DNA from 3 places in the Nocardia puris genome. Region 1 is predicted to be linked to each of the others. Evidence: riboswitches for the same ligand, from Rfam matches in the RefSeq annotation. Region 1 holds a riboswitch; each other region holds the start of a gene.
What was found. Region 1 has a riboswitch for cobalamin ahead of OHB21_RS16195 (ABC transporter substrate-binding protein). Riboswitches for the same ligand answer to the same signal wherever they lie in the genome.
Positions count from the first base shown of each region.

Region 2: another riboswitch for cobalamin. It lies ahead of metE (5-methyltetrahydropteroyltriglutamate--homocysteine S-methyltransferase); the one in region 1 lies ahead of OHB21_RS16195 (ABC transporter substrate-binding protein).
Region 3: another riboswitch for cobalamin. It lies ahead of OHB21_RS24445 (FecCD family ABC transporter permease); the one in region 1 lies ahead of OHB21_RS16195 (ABC transporter substrate-binding protein).

Region 1 covers NZ_CP107943.1:3,533,287-3,538,556, forward strand. The annotation lists gene OHB21_RS16180 (PPE domain-containing protein) at 1-490, opposite strand, end outside; gene OHB21_RS16185 (hypothetical protein) at 483-863, opposite strand; gene OHB21_RS16190 (alpha/beta hydrolase) at 1,177-1,899, opposite strand; cobalamin riboswitch at 2,074-2,201, shown strand; gene OHB21_RS16195 (ABC transporter substrate-binding protein) at 2,240-3,826, shown strand; gene OHB21_RS16200 (ABC transporter permease) at 3,837-4,811, shown strand; gene OHB21_RS16205 (ATP-binding cassette domain-containing protein) at 4,841-5,270, shown strand, end outside.
Region 2 covers NZ_CP107943.1:7,670,806-7,676,075, forward strand. The annotation lists gene OHB21_RS35605 (pyruvate carboxylase) at 1-2,064, opposite strand, end outside; cobalamin riboswitch at 2,351-2,495, shown strand; gene metE (5-methyltetrahydropteroyltriglutamate--homocysteine S-methyltransferase) at 2,664-4,931, shown strand; gene OHB21_RS35615 (nuclear transport factor 2 family protein) at 5,252-5,270, opposite strand, start outside.
Region 3 covers NZ_CP107943.1:5,324,269-5,329,538, reverse strand. The annotation lists gene OHB21_RS24455 (ABC transporter substrate-binding protein) at 1-413, opposite strand, end outside; gene OHB21_RS24450 (alpha/beta fold hydrolase) at 480-1,643, opposite strand; adenosylcobalamin (AdoCbl) riboswitch at 1,738-1,823, shown strand; gene OHB21_RS24445 (FecCD family ABC transporter permease) at 1,866-2,897, shown strand; gene OHB21_RS24440 (ABC transporter ATP-binding protein) at 3,348-4,226, shown strand; gene OHB21_RS24435 (ABC transporter substrate-binding protein) at 4,223-5,245, shown strand; gene OHB21_RS24430 (dihydrofolate reductase family protein) at 5,268-5,270, opposite strand, start outside.

The DNA of each region.
Region 1 (5,270 bases):
TGTAGATGCTGTCCATCGCCTGCACCACATCCTGCCGGTCGTGCTCGGCGGCCTTCTGTGTGGCGACGATGGCGGTGGCCTGGGTCGGATCCAGCAGTGCCGAGGACAGATCCGCCTCGGTCTGCTCGCCGACGCCGATGGCGGCGCGCAGCGCCTCGGCCGCGTCGCCCGCCTGGCCGAGCCGCTGGGCGACGGCGGCGAACACATCGGCCAACCGCTGGCCGTGCTGTTCGAAATCGCGGACCGCGTCGGCGGCCGCGCCCGCCGCACCGCCCCGCCAGCCGTCGGCGATGAGCGCGCGGATCTCGGTGTGCGCCTGCGCCACCGCGTCGGTGAGCCCGGTCGCCGAGCCCTGCCACGCCTGGCTGCCCGCGTGCAGCGCGACCGGGTCGAGCAGTTGCACCTTCTGATGGATCTCGCGCTGCTGGAGGTGGTCGAACACCTCGACGGTCGGCGCGTACGCCGGATCGGTGCGGGGCAGATCAGGCATGGGCCACCCCCGCCGCGTCCACCTCGGCGACGGCCGCGGCCAGCCCGTCGTCGGCCGCGCTGTAGGCGGCCGCGGCGGCGCGGAAGGTCGCCGCGAGCTCGCGCGCGGAGTCGGCGTAGGCCCGCAGCCGGGTGATCGCCTCGCCCGCCTTGCCCTCGAAGCCGGCGCGCAGCGCGTCACCGGAGGCGAATCCGCCGAACCCCGGCAGTGAGGTGGCGGCCGTGAGCCCGTGGATCTGGGCCTCCACCTGATCGGCCAGCTGTTCGTAGCGGCGCGCGCACCGTTCGTGCGCGCCGTCCGCGACGAGTACACCGTCGATCCAGAGCCTGCCCTCGTCGACAGCCTGATTCAGGTTCGTGACCTGTGGCCGCATCGACCGTCCCCCTTCCTCATCGTGCCGCGTGCCCCGCGGCCGTACTCGGTTCTCCCGCGCCGCGCCGACCCCACGGCGGCGCCTGCTCCACCGCGCGCGAGCACACCGTCGCCGCGCGCACCGGCCCGGCCGGTCACTCCCCGGGGGCCGATGGTCCCCGCAATTTTAAGCAGGTACCCGGGCGCGTTGTCCCCCACCGATGTCGCCTTTGTCGTAAAACACCAACGGCCGGGGAAGTCGACACGCGGGGAACCCAGGCCCGCCCGATCGTGGCGCCGGCGGGCTCGGCCGGATTTGTGAAGTGTGTCACGGACTAGCGCGAAGCTGCCGCCGCGCTGTGCGCCCGCTCCAGCAGCCAGGCGACGACATCGGCCGTCACCTCGGCGTAGCGGGGTTCGTGCAGCACGTCGTGGCCCGTGTCGGCGTATTCGTGCCAGCGCGCCCACGGGTGCCGCCCGGCCCATTCGCGCATCGCCTCCACCGGCGCGCGGCGGTCGTCGGTGCCGTGCACCGCCAGGATCGGCAGCGTCGACGGCAGCGGTGTACCCGGCGCATCGGGGCGTCCGCCGCCGAGCGCCCGGCGCGGCACGCCGGACAGCACGAGCCCCGCCAACGCCTCGTGCGGCACGCTCGGCGTGAGCGGATAGCTGGCCTCGACGGTGTTCAGATCGGTGCCCGCGCTGATGTCGGGGACGGCGGCGCCGAGCGTCCCGAGCGCCGTGACGGCGCCGAGCGAATGCCCCATCAGCACCAGCGGGCCCGCCGCTTCGGCACGCACCCGGTCCAGGAACGCGGTCGCGTCGGCCACCAGTTCGGCCAGCGTGCCCGGGTGCAGGGGATCGCCCTCGCTGAGCCCGTGCCCGAAGGTGTCCAGGGCCCACAGCCGGATGCCCGCCGCCCCCAGACTCCGGGCGAATCGGTGGTAGTGCCCGCTGTGCTGACCGAGCCCCGGCAGGAGTGCCGCCGTGGCCACCGCGTTGTCGACCGGCCACCGCCGATAGTGCATCCGGCCGCGCGCGCCGTCGAAGTAGAACATGTACCGATAGTGCCAAAACTTCTGCGACTCAGTGGAGTTCACCGCCCTGCACGGCCACCGGCTACACTTTTCCGCCGATTCGCCGTTCGTGCCCCAGCTGACCCCTGACCGGGCCGTTCACCGACGAGCCCGCCCGCGCCCGCTTCTCGGGGCGGTAGGGTCTGGCCTCGACGCAGGGAACACCGGTGCGAATCCGGGGCTGTCCCGCAACTGTCACCGAGGAGCGAACCGCCGCAGTACGGCCACGACCTGCCCGGGTTGGAAGGCCGGTGGGGAGCGTCGATCCGGGAGCCAGGACACCTGCGTCGGCCGGCACCGGGACGACTCCACGAGGATGGCGATGGACAACTCGATACGACACCGGCGGACACTCGGCCGCCGGGAGATGCTGCTGCGCAGCGCGGGCGCACTGGGGCTGCTCGCGACCGGCGCGCTCACGCTCACCGGCTGCGGTGACGGCGGCACCGGGCCCCAGGGCGGTCCACCGCGCGCGGGCGGCCGGTTGCGCGCCGCGATCGCCGGACGCGCCGCCAGCGTGGACGTGCTGGACCCGCACCTGGCGGGCAGCTCCGCGGGCGGTGCGGTGAGCAAGAACGTATGGGACAAACTCGTCGCCTACAACAACGACCTCACCCTGCGCTTTCGCCTGGCCAGCGCGCTCGAACCCAACGCCGACGGCAGCGAATGGCGCATCACCCTGCGCCCCGGCGTGGTGTTCAGCGACGGCAGCCCGCTCACCGCGCGCGATGTGCTGTGGAGCTTCGAGCGGATGCTCGACCCGGCGCGGCCCTCCTCCGGCGACCTGGCCGTGGTCGACATGTCGCGCACCCGCGCCGACGGCGACCTCGGCGTGGTGGTGGCGATGAAGACGCCGATCGCGGACTTCGGTTCGGTGCTGGCCGGGTGGTACTGCTACGTGATCAAGGACGGCACCACGGTGTTCGACCGGAACACGCTGCCCGTCGGCACGGGGCCGTTCGCGCTGGCGAACTGGTCGCCGGGTGACCGGACCCTGTTGCGCCGCAACGAGAAGTACTGGGACGGCCCGGTCCACCTGGACGAGGTGGAGATCATCCAGATCGCCGAGACCGAAGCGCGCATGAACGCCTTCCTCTCCGGTGCGGCCGACACCGCGCACGAGATGTCCTACCTGCAGGCGCACACGCTGGCGAACGATCCGAACGCGCAGGTCGTCACCCCGCCCGCGGGCCTGATGGGCGCCTTCCAGATGCGGGTGGACGTGGCGCCCTTCGACGACGTGCGGGTGCGCCAGGCGATGCGGCTGGCTGTGGACCGCGAGGCCATGGTCGAGGCGGTGTACTACGGCTTCGGCGAGGTCGGCAACGACATCTACGGCAAGGGCGCGCCGTTCTACAACGACCAACTGCCGCAACGGACTTACGATCCGGAGCGGGCGCGCCAGTTGCTGCGGGAGGCGGGGCGGGAGAACCTGACCGTCACGCTGCCGACGGCCGACGCGATCCCCGGCATGGTCGAGTCCGCGACGCTGTTCGCCGAGCACGCCAAGGCCGCGGGCATCACCATCCGGCTCGAAACCGTGCCTGCCGACACCTATTTCACCGAGGTGGTGGGCACAGCGCCGCTCTCCCACATCGGTTGGTGGAACTACAGTCTGGACTACTTCTACGGCCAGACGATGACCAGCGATTCGCCCAGCAACGACTCCGGCTGGCGCCGCCCGGCGTGGGACGCCACGTTCGCGGCCGCCCGCGCGGAGATGAACCAGGAGCGCCGCAGGCAGCTGTATTTCGAACTCCAGGAAGAACTCTGGAACGAGGGCGGCTACATCCTGCACAGCTTCGCCAAGCGTCCCGATGTCGCGCACGTCCGCGTGCAGGGCGTGCGCGACGGCGTGCCGGGCACCGACGACTGGGCGAACTTCACCACCACCTGGTTGGCGGAGTAGCGGTCTCGCGGTGATCCGCTATCTGCTGCGCCGCGTCGGCGGCGCGATCGCGGTGCTGTTCGCGGTCGCGCTGGTGGTGTTCGGCCTGTTCGAGCTGCTGGATTCCGATGCCGCCGCCGTGGCGTTGAGCCGCCACGGCGGCGGTCAGCCGACGGCCGAACAGCTCGCGGCCAAACGCGCCGAACTCGGGCTCGACCGGCCCGCGCCGGTCCGATTCGCGGAGTGGACCGGCGATTTCGTGCGCGGCGACCTCGGCGATTCGCTGCTGTCGGGGCGGCCGGTGCGCGAGGTGCTGCTCGGCCGCCTCGGCAATTCCGTGGTGCTGGCGGCGATCACGGCCGCGCTGCTGATCCCGCTCGCGCTCGCGCTCGGGCTGCTGGCGGGCTCGCGTGCCGGATCGCGCACCGACCGCGCGGTGAGTTCGCTCGCCCTCGTCGCGGAGTCGTTGCCCTCCTTCGTCTCCGGGGTGATCCTGGTGGCGACGGTGTCGCTGACGTTGCATCTGCTGCCCGCGGTGTCGCTGTTGCCGACCGGGACGAGTCCGTGGGAGCGGCCGGAGATCCTGGTGCTGCCGGTGCTGTGCCTGCTGATCGGGCTGGCGCCGCACCCGGTGCGGGTGGTGCGCGCGCAGACCGCCGATGTGATGGCGAGCCCCTACATCACGGCCGTGCGGTCGAACGGGGTGGGCGGATGGCGCCTGCTGGCCCGGCATGTCGCGCCCAACGCCGTGTCGGCCTCGATCCATCCGGTCGCCGGATCGATCGTGGGGTTGATCGGCGGCGTGGCGGTGGTGGAGACGCTGTTCGCCTATCCCGGTCTCTCCCAGGAACTCTTGCGCGCGATCGCCGCGCGGGACTTCCCGTTCGTGCAGTCGGCCGCGGTGCTGATGGCGGCGCTCGGACTCGCCGTGTACCTGCTCGCGGATCTGGCGACGCTGGCGGTGAGCCCGCGTGCCCGGCGGGAAGTGCTCGGGGGTGCGGCATGAGTGCCGGGCGGTCGGTGGAAAGTATTGCTGTGCAAAGGGGTTCGAAAGTACGACTGCGTGTGGTGGTGCCCGCGACGCTGCTGCTCGCGGTGCTCGCCGTGGTGGTGCTCGGCCCGTTGCTCGCGCCGCATCCGGCCACGTCGCCGGTCGGCAGGCCGTTCACGGAGCCGTCCGGGCAGTTCCCGCTGGGCACGGATGTCGTCGGGCGCGACGTGTTCTCGCGCCTGCTGCACGGCGGGCTGTCGCTGGTCGCGATCACCGCCGCCGCGCTGATGGCGGCCTACGGACTCGGCCTGGCGCTCGGGCTGCTCGCCGGTCTGCGGCGCCGCGCCGATCCGTGGGTGTCGCGCCCGGTCGACGCGCTGGTGGTGGTGCCGTGGTTCCTGCTGCTCGCGGTGATCGCCACCGCCATGGGGCCCGGTCCGGCGGCGATCGTGGTGACGACGACGCTGGCCGCCT
Region 2 (5,270 bases), 3.9 Mb from region 1:
CAGCTTCAGGTAGTAGTCGAGCGTGTAGAGCGTCTCGTTCGGGTTCGACAGGTCGCCGGTGTAGCTCATCGCGACTTCGGCCACGGCCGTGCCGGTTTCGCGCACGGCGTCGATGGCCGGGCGCATCTGGTCGACGTTGTTGAGCGCGTCGAAGATGCGGAAGATGTCGATGCCGGTGGCCGTCGCCTCGGACACGAACGCGCGGGTCACCGCCTCCGGGTAGGGCGTGTAGCCGACGGTGTTGCGCCCGCGCAACAGCATCTGGAGGCAGATGTTGGGGATCGCCTCACGCAGCGCGGCCAGCCGCTCCCACGGGTCCTCGTGCAGGAAGCGCAGCGCCACATCGTAAGTCGCGCCGCCCCACGCCTCGATCGACAGCAGCTCCGGGGTGAGCCGCGCGACGTGCCCGGCGACGCCGAGCAGGCCCGTGGTGCGCACGCGGGTGGCCAGCAGCGACTGGTGCGCGTCGCGGAAGGTGGTGTCGGTGACGCCCACCGCCTTCTGCTCGCGCAGCGCCTTCGCGAAGCCCTCCGGCCCCAGGCGCAGCAGGCGCTGGCGGGAGCCGTCGGGCGGCGGGGCGCTCAGGTCGATGGCGGGCAGCTTGTCGTGCGGGTAGACGGTGGTGGGCCGCTCGCCGTGCGGCTTGTTGACGGTGACGTCGGCCAGGTAGGTCAGGATCTTGGTGCCGCGGTCGGCGGAGCCGCGCAGGGTGAGCAGCTGCGGGCGCTCGTCGATGAACGAGGTGGTGACCCGGCCGGCCTTGAAATCGGGATCCTCGAGCACCGCTTGGAGGAAGCCGATGTTCGTGGTGACGCCGCGGATGCGGAACTCGGCCAGCGCCCGCGCCGCGCGCGCCGCCGCCGCGGGCAGATCGCGGCCGCGGCAGGTGAGCTTGACCAGCATGGAGTCGAAGTAGGCCCCGATCTCGGCGCCCAGGTTCGCGCCGCCGTCCAGGCGGATGCCCGCGCCGCCCGGCGTGCGGTAGGCGGTGATGCGGCCGGTGTCGGGGCGGAACCCGTTGGCCGGGTCCTCGGTGGTGATGCGGCATTGCAGGGCCGCGCCGCGGATCGACACGCTGTCCTGGCTCAGGCCGAGGTCGGCCAGGGTCTCCCCCGCCGCGATGCGCAGCTGCGACTGCACCAGGTCGACGTCGGTGATCTCCTCGGTGACCGTGTGCTCGACCTGGATGCGGGGGTTCATCTCGATGAAGACGTGGTTGCCGCGCTCGTCGAGCAGGAACTCCACGGTGCCCGCGCAGCTGTAGCCGATCTGGCGGGCGAAGGCCACCGCGTCGGCGCAGATACGTTCGCGCAGCGCGGGATCCAGGTTCGGCGCGGGCGCCAGCTCGATCACCTTCTGGTGGCGGCGCTGCACCGAACAGTCCCGCTCGAACAGGTGCATCACGTTGCCGTGCTGGTCGGCCAGGATCTGCACCTCGATGTGGCGCGGATTCACCACGGCCTGTTCGAGGAACACGGTCGGGTCGCCGAACGCGGACTCGGCCTCGCGCGAGGCGGCCTCGATGGATTCGCGCAACTGCTCGGGCGCGGCCACCCGGCGCATGCCGCGCCCGCCGCCGCCCGCGACCGCCTTGACGAAGATCGGGTAGTCGAGTTCGGCTGCGGCGGCGAGCAGTTCGTCCACGTCGGCCGAGGGCGCACTGGACTTCAGCACGGGCAGACCGGCCGCGCGGGCGGCCTCGATGGCGCGCGCCTTGTTGCCCGCGAGTTCGAGGACCTCCGCCGAGGGGCCGATGAAGGTGATGCCGGCGCGCGCGCAGGCGGCCGCCAGATCGGGGTTCTCGGAAAGGAATCCGTAACCGGGGTAGACGGCGTCGGCGCCCGCGGTCTTGGCCGCGTCGATGATCGCCTCGATGGAGAGATAGGCGCGGACGGGGTGGCCGACCTCGCCGATCTGGTAGGACTCCGCGGCCTTCAGCCGGTGGACCGAGTTGCGGTCCTCGTACGGGAAGACGGCGACCGTCCCGATGCCGAGTTCGTAGGCCGCGCGGAAGGCGCGGATGGCGATCTCGCCACGATTGGCAACCAAGACTTTCGAGAACATCGGTCCAACGTACCTGCCCCCGGAATCGGCTCCTACATGGAACTACCCTTCGCAGCGATCTTCACAACCAGACATAGCAACGGTGCGAAGTTGCGTTCATCCGGCCGTCACATCTCACCGCCCGCCCGCGACCGCGGTGCGCGCCCGCGACGGGTACCCGCACGGAATAACCGCGGCGTCTTTTATGCTGGACGACGCAGCTGGTTCTCCAGTGCGCCGACGAGATGGAGCCCCTACGTCGCGCGCCGGAGTCGAAGCCCGCCCCGGCCAGCCGGGCGCGAGTGAGAGGGAACCCGGTGGGAATCCGGGACTGTCCCGCAGCGGTATGCAGGAACGAACACCGTCATCGAGCACTGGGCGCGAGTCCGGGAAGCGACGGTCAGTAGGTCGGCCGGGAGCCCCCGCGCCGGTGCCCGCGAGTCCGAAGACCTGCCAGTTGTGCCGGATACGCCGTATCCGGCGGCCACCGCCTCGTGGATTGGGCGCGCGGACCACCAGTGACGACATCCGGGCTCCGTTGCACACGGCTGCCCGCGAGGTCCGCTGGTCGACGCCGCCCGCATGGCGATGGCTCACGACCTAGGCACTGGAGCACAACCGTGACTGTTTCCCAGACTCCTTTCACCGCAACGGTTCTCGGCCTGCCCCGGGTGGGGCCGCGGCGCGAGCTGAAGCGCGCCACCGAGTCCTACTGGGCCGGGCGCATCGACGCCGTGGCGCTGCACCGGGTGGCGGCCGATCTGCGCGAGGCGCAGTACGCCGAGCTCACCGCGGCCGGGCTCGACTCGATCCCGGTGGGCACCTTCTCCTACTACGACCAGGTGCTCGACACCGCCGTGCTGCTGGGCGCGCTGCCCGAGCGGGTGGCGGGCATCGCCGATCCGCTGGACCGCTACTTCGCGGCCGCGCGCGGCAACGATTCGGTGGAACCGCTGGAGATGACCAAGTGGTTCGACACCAACTACCACTACCTGGTGCCCGAGATCGGTCCCGACACCGTGTTCTCGCTGCACCCGGAGAAGCTGATCGACGAGCTGGCCGAGGCGCGGGGGTTCGGCGTGCCCGCGCGGCCCGTGGTGGTGGGCCCGATCACCTTCCTGAAGCTGGCCAAGGCCACCGAAGGCGCGGCACTGGATCGACTCGGCGAGCTGGTCCCGCTCTATCGCGAGCTGCTGCGCAAGCTGGCGGCCGCCGGTGCGGAGTGGGTGCAGATCGATGAGCCGTCGCTGGTCACCGACCTCACCGACGATGAGATCGCCCTGGTGCGCTCCACTTACACCGAGCTGACGGCGGGCGAGGACCGCCCGGCCGTGCTGGTCGCCACCTACTTCGGCGACCCCGGCCCGGCCCTGGCCGCGCTGGCCGGCACCGATGTGGAGGGCATCGCGCTCGACTTCACCGCGCCGATCGAGCTGTCCGCGGTGGCCTCGCTGCCCGCGCTGGCGGGCAAGTTGCTGGTCGCGGGCGTGGTGGACGGCCGCAACGTGTGGCGGGCGAACCTCGACGACGCGCTCACCACGCTGGGCACCCTGCTGGGCAGCGCGGGCGGCGTCGCGGTGTCGAGCTCCTGCTCGCTGCTGCACGTGCCCTATTCGCTGGAGCCGGAGACCGGCCTGGACGCGCGGCTGCGGGCCTGGCTGGCGTTCGGCGCGGAGAAGGTCGCCGAGGTGCGAGTGCTGGCCACCGGTCTGCACCAGGGCACCGAGGCGATCGCCGACGAGCTGGCCGCGGCCCGTGCGGCGGCGACCTCGCGCACCGAGGACCCGCGCCTGGCGGACGCGCAGGTTCGCGCCCGCCTGGCCGCGCTCGGCCCCGACGCCGCGCGTCGCGCCCCGGCCGACGAGCGGCGCGCGGTGCAGCAGGCCCGCCTGAACCTGCCGCCGCTGCCGACCACCACCATCGGCTCCTACCCGCAGACCTCGGCGATCCGCCTGGCTCGCGCCGCGCTGCGCAAGGGCGAGATCGACGAGGCCGAGTACACCGCGAGGATGCGCTCGGAGATCGCCGACGTGGTGGCGCTGCAGGAGAAGCTGGGCCTGGACGTGCTGGTGCACGGCGAGCCGGAGCGCAACGACATGGTGCAGTACTTCGCCGAGCAGCTCGACGGCTTCGCGGCCACCGAGAACGGCTGGGTGCAGTCCTACGGCACCCGCTGCGTGCGCCCGCCGATCCTGTTCGGCGACGTCGCGCGCCGCGCGCCGATGACGGTGGACTGGATCACCTACGCCCAGTCGCTCACCGACAAGCCGGTCAAGGGCATGCTGACCGGTCCGGTCACCATCCTGGCGTGGTCGTTCGTGCGCGACGACCAGCCGCTGGGCGAGTCGGCGCGTCAGGTGGCGCTGGCCATCCGGGACGAGACGGTGGACCTGCAGTCGGCGGGCATCCGGATCATCCAGGTGGACGAGCCCGCCCTGCGCGAGCTGCTGCCGCTGCGCGCGGCGGATCAGCCCGCGTACCTGGACTGGTCGGTGGAGTCGTTCCGCCTGGCCACTTCGGGCGTGTCCGATGCCACCCAGATCCACACCCACCTGTGCTACTCGGAGTTCGGCGAGGTCATCGACGCGATCGCGGGCCTGGACGCCGACGTCACCTCCATCGAGGCGGCCCGCTCGCACATGGAGGTGCTCGACGACCTGAACGCCGCGGGCTTCGATCTGGGCGTGGGCCCGGGTGTCTACGACATCCACTCCCCGCGCGTGCCCAGCGTCGAGGAGATCACCGTGTCGCTGCGGGCCGCGCTGAAAGCCGTTCCCGCCGAACGGCTCTGGGTGAACCCGGACTGCGGGCTGAAGACTCGCGGGCAGGCCGAGGTGGAGGCCTCGCTGGCGAACCTGGTCGAGGCGGCGCGGGCGGCGCGCCCGTAGGCCGGTCGCGCCGGTCGTCCGCTGTCCGGTGACGGGCCGCACGGACACATCCGTGCGGCCCGGTTCACCGGTGCCACTCCGGGCGTTCGTGCCACTTGCGCCGCGGGTAGCTCTCGCACACCGGGCGCGGGCCGGGCACGCGCGTCCGGCGTGGGCGGACACCCCGCCGGTACGCCGCCCAGCAGTTCGGCCTGTCCATCGGGCACCTTTCCTCGTTCCTCCGTGAACACCGCTCGTCTATTCGGACGTGCGGGAGTGCCCCTGAGTTCCCCAGGAACACAACGGATTTCACGGGGAGGCGTGATCCGCCCGCCTCGGACTCAGCCGGACAGGCCGAAC
Region 3 (5,270 bases), 1.8 Mb from region 1:
AGTTTCAGCGCGTTGGTGGCGGTGCGATAGGCGGCGATGATCGGCACGTCCTGGCCCGCGGCCAGCGCGTGGATCGGCGGCACATCACCGACGGGCGCCACATCCGCCGCGCCGGCGCGGAACGCCTCGAGAATCGCGGGGCCGCCGACGAAGTTGGCGAATTCCACCTCGAACGGCAGCTTGTCCAGTTCACCGGAGGCGCGCAGCGCCTGCTGCAACCGCTCGGACTGGTCGGCGATCACGAGTTTGGTGCCCGCGGGCACGGTGGAGGTGAGCGGGGCGTCGGAGGCGGCGACCGGAGCGTCGTCCTTCGCGCAGCCGGTCAGTCCGAGGGTCGCGGCCGTCGCCACGGCGAGCAGAGCGGCGGTGGTGCGGCCACGGAGGCCGGGAAGGAACGTACTCGGTCGAAACATGACGCGAATTGAAGCAGGGCCCGGGAGCCGCTGAAACCGTTAGCGTTAGCGTGATTCGAAAGACACTCACCGAGGTGACGCGGTGTAGTGGACGTCGCGGGCCCGGTCCAGATAGCGCTGCACGAACGGCAGCACCTGCGCCTCGATCACCTCGTTGTAGCCCTGCGGAGCCTGGCGCGGATTCGCGTGGCCCGTGCCGCGCGGATAGGCCACCAGCAGACTGCCGTCGGGCCCGCCGACCTGTTCGAGCAACACCCGGTGCGAGTAGTCCACGTCGACCACGCCGTCGTGCGAGCCGACCCGCGGCCGCAGGAAAACGATTGCGGGGCGCGGCTTTCCGTCGACAGGCTCGGACAGGGCGCGCAGATTGTCCACCGCGCCGCCGCCGACGATGGCCAGGAACTGCGAATGGATCAGCCCGTTGCTCGCGGCGTTGTGCGAGAGGATCTTCTCCGTCAGCACCTCGTCGAACACCTCGCCCAGCTCACCGGCCGCGATCCCGGGCACCGGACCGGTCCGGTCGATGAAACGATCACGGCGAGCGTAGGTTTCGACGGCGAAGCGCATCGTGCGGCTCTCCCGCGCGCCCGGCAGCCAGCCCATCCAGCGCAGCATGTCCTCGCCCCGGCCGCGGCTCTCCGGGCGCACCGCGTTCAGATCCATGGGCGTGCAGTCGAGCAGCACCGCCACCAGCCGCCGGTCGCTGCCGCGGTGGATGTGCTCGGCGACCTCGAGCGCGATCACCCCGCCCATGCTGTGCCCGGCCAGCACGATATTGCGCACCCCCGACATCTGGGCGGCGCGCACGATGAGGTCCGCGATCACGCGGCTGTCGATGCCTTCGTTGTCGTAGCGGATCGCCCACACCACGCCGATCCGGTTGAGCGAGGGCAGCGCGGCGGCGGTGTCGGCGGCGTTCAAGTTGCCCAGGCCCACCATGTCGACCACCGCGGTGTCCCAGCCCGAATCCTCGGCGGGCGGCGCGACGGGCAGCAGCGCCGGCTCGGTCAGCGCGAGCCGCGCCCGTTCGGGCATCACGTCGTACACCCAGTACTGGGCGGCGACCGTGAGGGCCAGGATCAGCAGCGCGGCGACCCGCGACAGCGTCAGCCGGGTGCGACGCCACCCCTCCCACCGGAACCCGAACCGGGTCTCGCGGAGCCGGGCCTTGCGCCGCTCGTCATCCCAGTCGCTGACGGTGGACGGATGCCGTTCGTCCCTCGGCGACATCTCTTCACGGTAACGACGGACGCGCACCCTCGCCACGTCGCCGACCGGCCGTCGGGGCGGCGCGGGCCGAACGGTAGAGTTTGCTGATCAATCCCCGGCGGGTGCGGGAATCCGGTGAGAATCCGGAACGGTCGCGCCACTGTGATCGCCTCGCGGCGAAAGTCAGACCTCCCCCGCCGGACTTCTCTGGAAGGGCCGCGACTTGCCTGTGGAGCACCGCCGATGATCCGCGTGCGGACCTCGATCGCCGTCCCCGTGCTCGGGACACTGCTGGTCGTGGCGATGGTGGCGGCCACCGGTTTCGGCGCGGAGACACTGCCGGTGTCGTCGGTGGTGGAGGTCCTGCGCCACCGGCTCACGGGCGTGGCGCCGGTGGATCTGAGCCTGGACACCATCGTGTGGCAGCTGCGGGTGCCCAGAACGTTGCTGGCCGCGATCGTGGGCGCCGGACTCGCGCTGGCCGGGGCCGCCATGCAGACGCTGGTGCGCAATCCGCTCGCCGATCCGTTCCTGCTCGGCGTGTCGTCCGGGGCCGGGGTCGGCGCGGCGGCCGTCATCACCTCCGGGCTGTTCGCCGGCGCGGGTGTGTGGGCGCTCACCGGCGGCGCGCTGGCGGGTGCGTCGATGGCGGCCGGGCTCGTGTTCTTCATCGCGATCGCGCAGGGCGGTCTCACGCCGCTGCGGCTGGTGCTCACCGGGACCGTGCTCGGCTCGGCGTTCGCGGCGCTGAGCAGCTACCTCGTGTTCCGCAGCGCCGATCCCGCCGCCGCGCAGTCGGTGCTGTTCTGGTTGCTCGGCAGTCTCGCCGGTGCGGACTGGGCGACCCTCGGCCTGCCGTTGACGGTGGTACTGCTGTGCGGGGCTGCGCTGGTCGCGGCGGCGGGCTGGCTGGACGCACTCACGTTGGGAGCGGACACGGCCACCTCCGTGGGCGTGCCGGTGAAACAGTTGCGGATCGCGTTGTTCGTACTGCTTGCGGTGCTGGTGGGGGTGCTGGTCGCGGTGTCGGGCGGGATCGGGTTCGTCGGCCTGGTCGTCCCGCACGCCGCCCGCCTGCTCGTCGGCCCGCGCCACCGCACGCTCCTGCCCGTCTGCGCCCTGTGCGGCGCCCTGTTCCTGGTCGTCGCCGACGTCGCCACCCGAGTCCTGGTCCCGCCCACCGAGATCCCCGTCGGCGTCCTCACCGGCCTCATCGGCGCCCCGACATTCCTGCTCCTCCTCGGCCGCCGCCGCTACCGGTTCGGTGACGCATGAGGGGCGTTCACCGAGCTCCGGGATTCGGCGTTGCACTACCCGTCGATCAGCGTGTAGCCCAGCGACCTCGGCTGAACCATGCGTGCCGGGGTGTCGGCGGCAGGCTCAGCCCACCATGGCCCGACTTCGCTCGCGGCCATCGTTCCGTTGTATGGCTCAGCGGTACTTCGGGTCTGGCTCCGATCTCCGGCAACGGCACCGGGCACAGCCCGGGTTCGCGCCGTCGGCCCGAGGGTCCTCACGCCAGCCATCAGACTCCGGGATTCGGCGAAATCGCCACCGAGGCAACGGGTCCTGAATGCCGCTCCGCCGAGCATCAGGCGGGTGCGGTAGGTCCGACCCGTGCCCGACGTACCAATCGGTCGGGCGATGGGCATACCCGCGCGGCGGCAACCGGGGCGCCATCTCGAATCCGGCACGAGATGCCGAGCGGACCACGGGCGGCCGGCGATGAGTGAGGTTCAGCGCCACGAACCGGTCGAAGTCCTGGGCGCCGGGGTAACGCGGGCGCACGGCGACACGTCCGGGTTCGGGCGGCGGGAGCAGGGTGGGGCCGCGATCGTGGCCGAGGGTTTGACGTGTGCGGTGGGGCGCCGAGAAGTGGTGCGGGGCGCGGAGTTCCAGATCGGCCCCGGAGAGGTCGTGGGGATCGTCGGGCCGAACGGCAGCGGGAAGACCACGTTGGTGCACGTCCTGGCCGGAGTGCGCAGACCGAAGGCCGGGCGTGTGACCGTGGATGGTGTTGCCGTGCACGATGTTTCGGCTCGGGCGCGGGCCAGGACCGTGGCGTTGGTGGCGCAGGGCGAGCGGCCGCCCGCCGATCTGCTCGCCGGTGAGGTGGTCGCACTCGGGCGCACACCCTACCTGCCGCCGTGGGGTGTCGGCGGGCCGCGCGAACAGCACGTCATCGACGCGGCGCTGGCGGCGGTCGACCTGGCGGGATTCGCGGGCAGGCCGGTGCACAAACTCTCCGGCGGCGAGCGTCAGCGCGTGCTGCTGGCGCGGGCGCTCATCCAGGACACGCCGGTGCTGATGCTGGACGAACCCACCAACCACCTCGACATCACGCACCGCCTGGAACTGCTGTCGCTGGCCCGCACCCTGAACCGCACCGTGGTGACGGCGCTGCACGAACTCGCGCTCGCCGACCGGTACTGCGATCGAATCCTGGTGCTGCACAACGGCTCCGCACTCCCGCTCACACCACCGGAGGTCGCGTTGCGGCCCGAGATCGTCGGCGAGGTGTTCGGAGTGCGCGCGACCCGCGTGCGCCATCCCGACACCGGCGAAGACCATCTGTTGATCACCCCACGAGAGGCGACCTCATGAAGATCCGCAATCGAGCGCTGGCCGCGACCGCGCTGGCCGTCACCCTCGCCGGGTGCGGCACCTCCCAGCCGCCCGCGGCCGGCGACCTCACCGTGCGCAACTGCGATGCGGAGGTGTCGTTCCCCGCGCCCGCGCAGCGGATGTTCGTCAACGACGGCAACCTGATCTCGATGGTGCTCGCGCTCGGGGCGCAGGACCAGGTGACGGCGGTGTCCAGCATCCAGCGCGACGCGGATACGTTGCGCAGGCACTACGGCGACGTGGTGGACGGCCTGAATTCCGTTGCGCCCGAATATCCCTCGCGGGAGACCGTGCTGGCGCAGCGCCCCGACGTGATGGTCGCGGGCTGGAGCTACGGCTACGACGAGGCCAAGAACCTCACCCCGGATTCCCTGCGCAAGGACGGCGTCGCCGCGTACGTCCTCACCGAGAGCTGCCGGTCGGGCGAGCACGCGCGCGGCATCGTGGAACCGTGGACGGCGCTGCGTACCGACCTCACCAACCTCGGCGCCATCACGGGCCGCGAGGACCGCGCGACCGAACTCACCACCGACCTCGACGCCCGCCTCGCCGCCCTCACCGCGGCCCCGCGCCCCGAACGCGCCCCGGAGGTCTTCCTGTTCGACAGCGCCAGCGACACCGTGTATTCGAGCGGTAAATTCGGTGCGCCGCAGGCGATCCTGGAGGCGGCCGGTGCGCGCAACGTGCTCGGCGACGTCGAGGACACCTGGACCCGCGTGTCCTGGGAGCGCCTGGCCGCCTCGAACCCGGACGCCATCATGTTCGTGGACTACCCGCCGCAGACCTTCGAGGAGAAGGTGAACCTGCTGCGCGCCAAGCCCGGCATCAACCAGCTCCCCGCCGTGGTCGAGGGCCGCTTCCTCAACCTGCCCTACGCGCTGTGGACCAGCGGCCCGTTGAACATCGACGCCGCCGAGCAGATCCGCAAACAGCTCGAAGCGTGGAACCTGGTGCCGCCGTCCGACATCACGCCCCGTTTCGACGACGCGCTCCGCTGAGAGTGGTCGGCGTCGAGGTCGATCA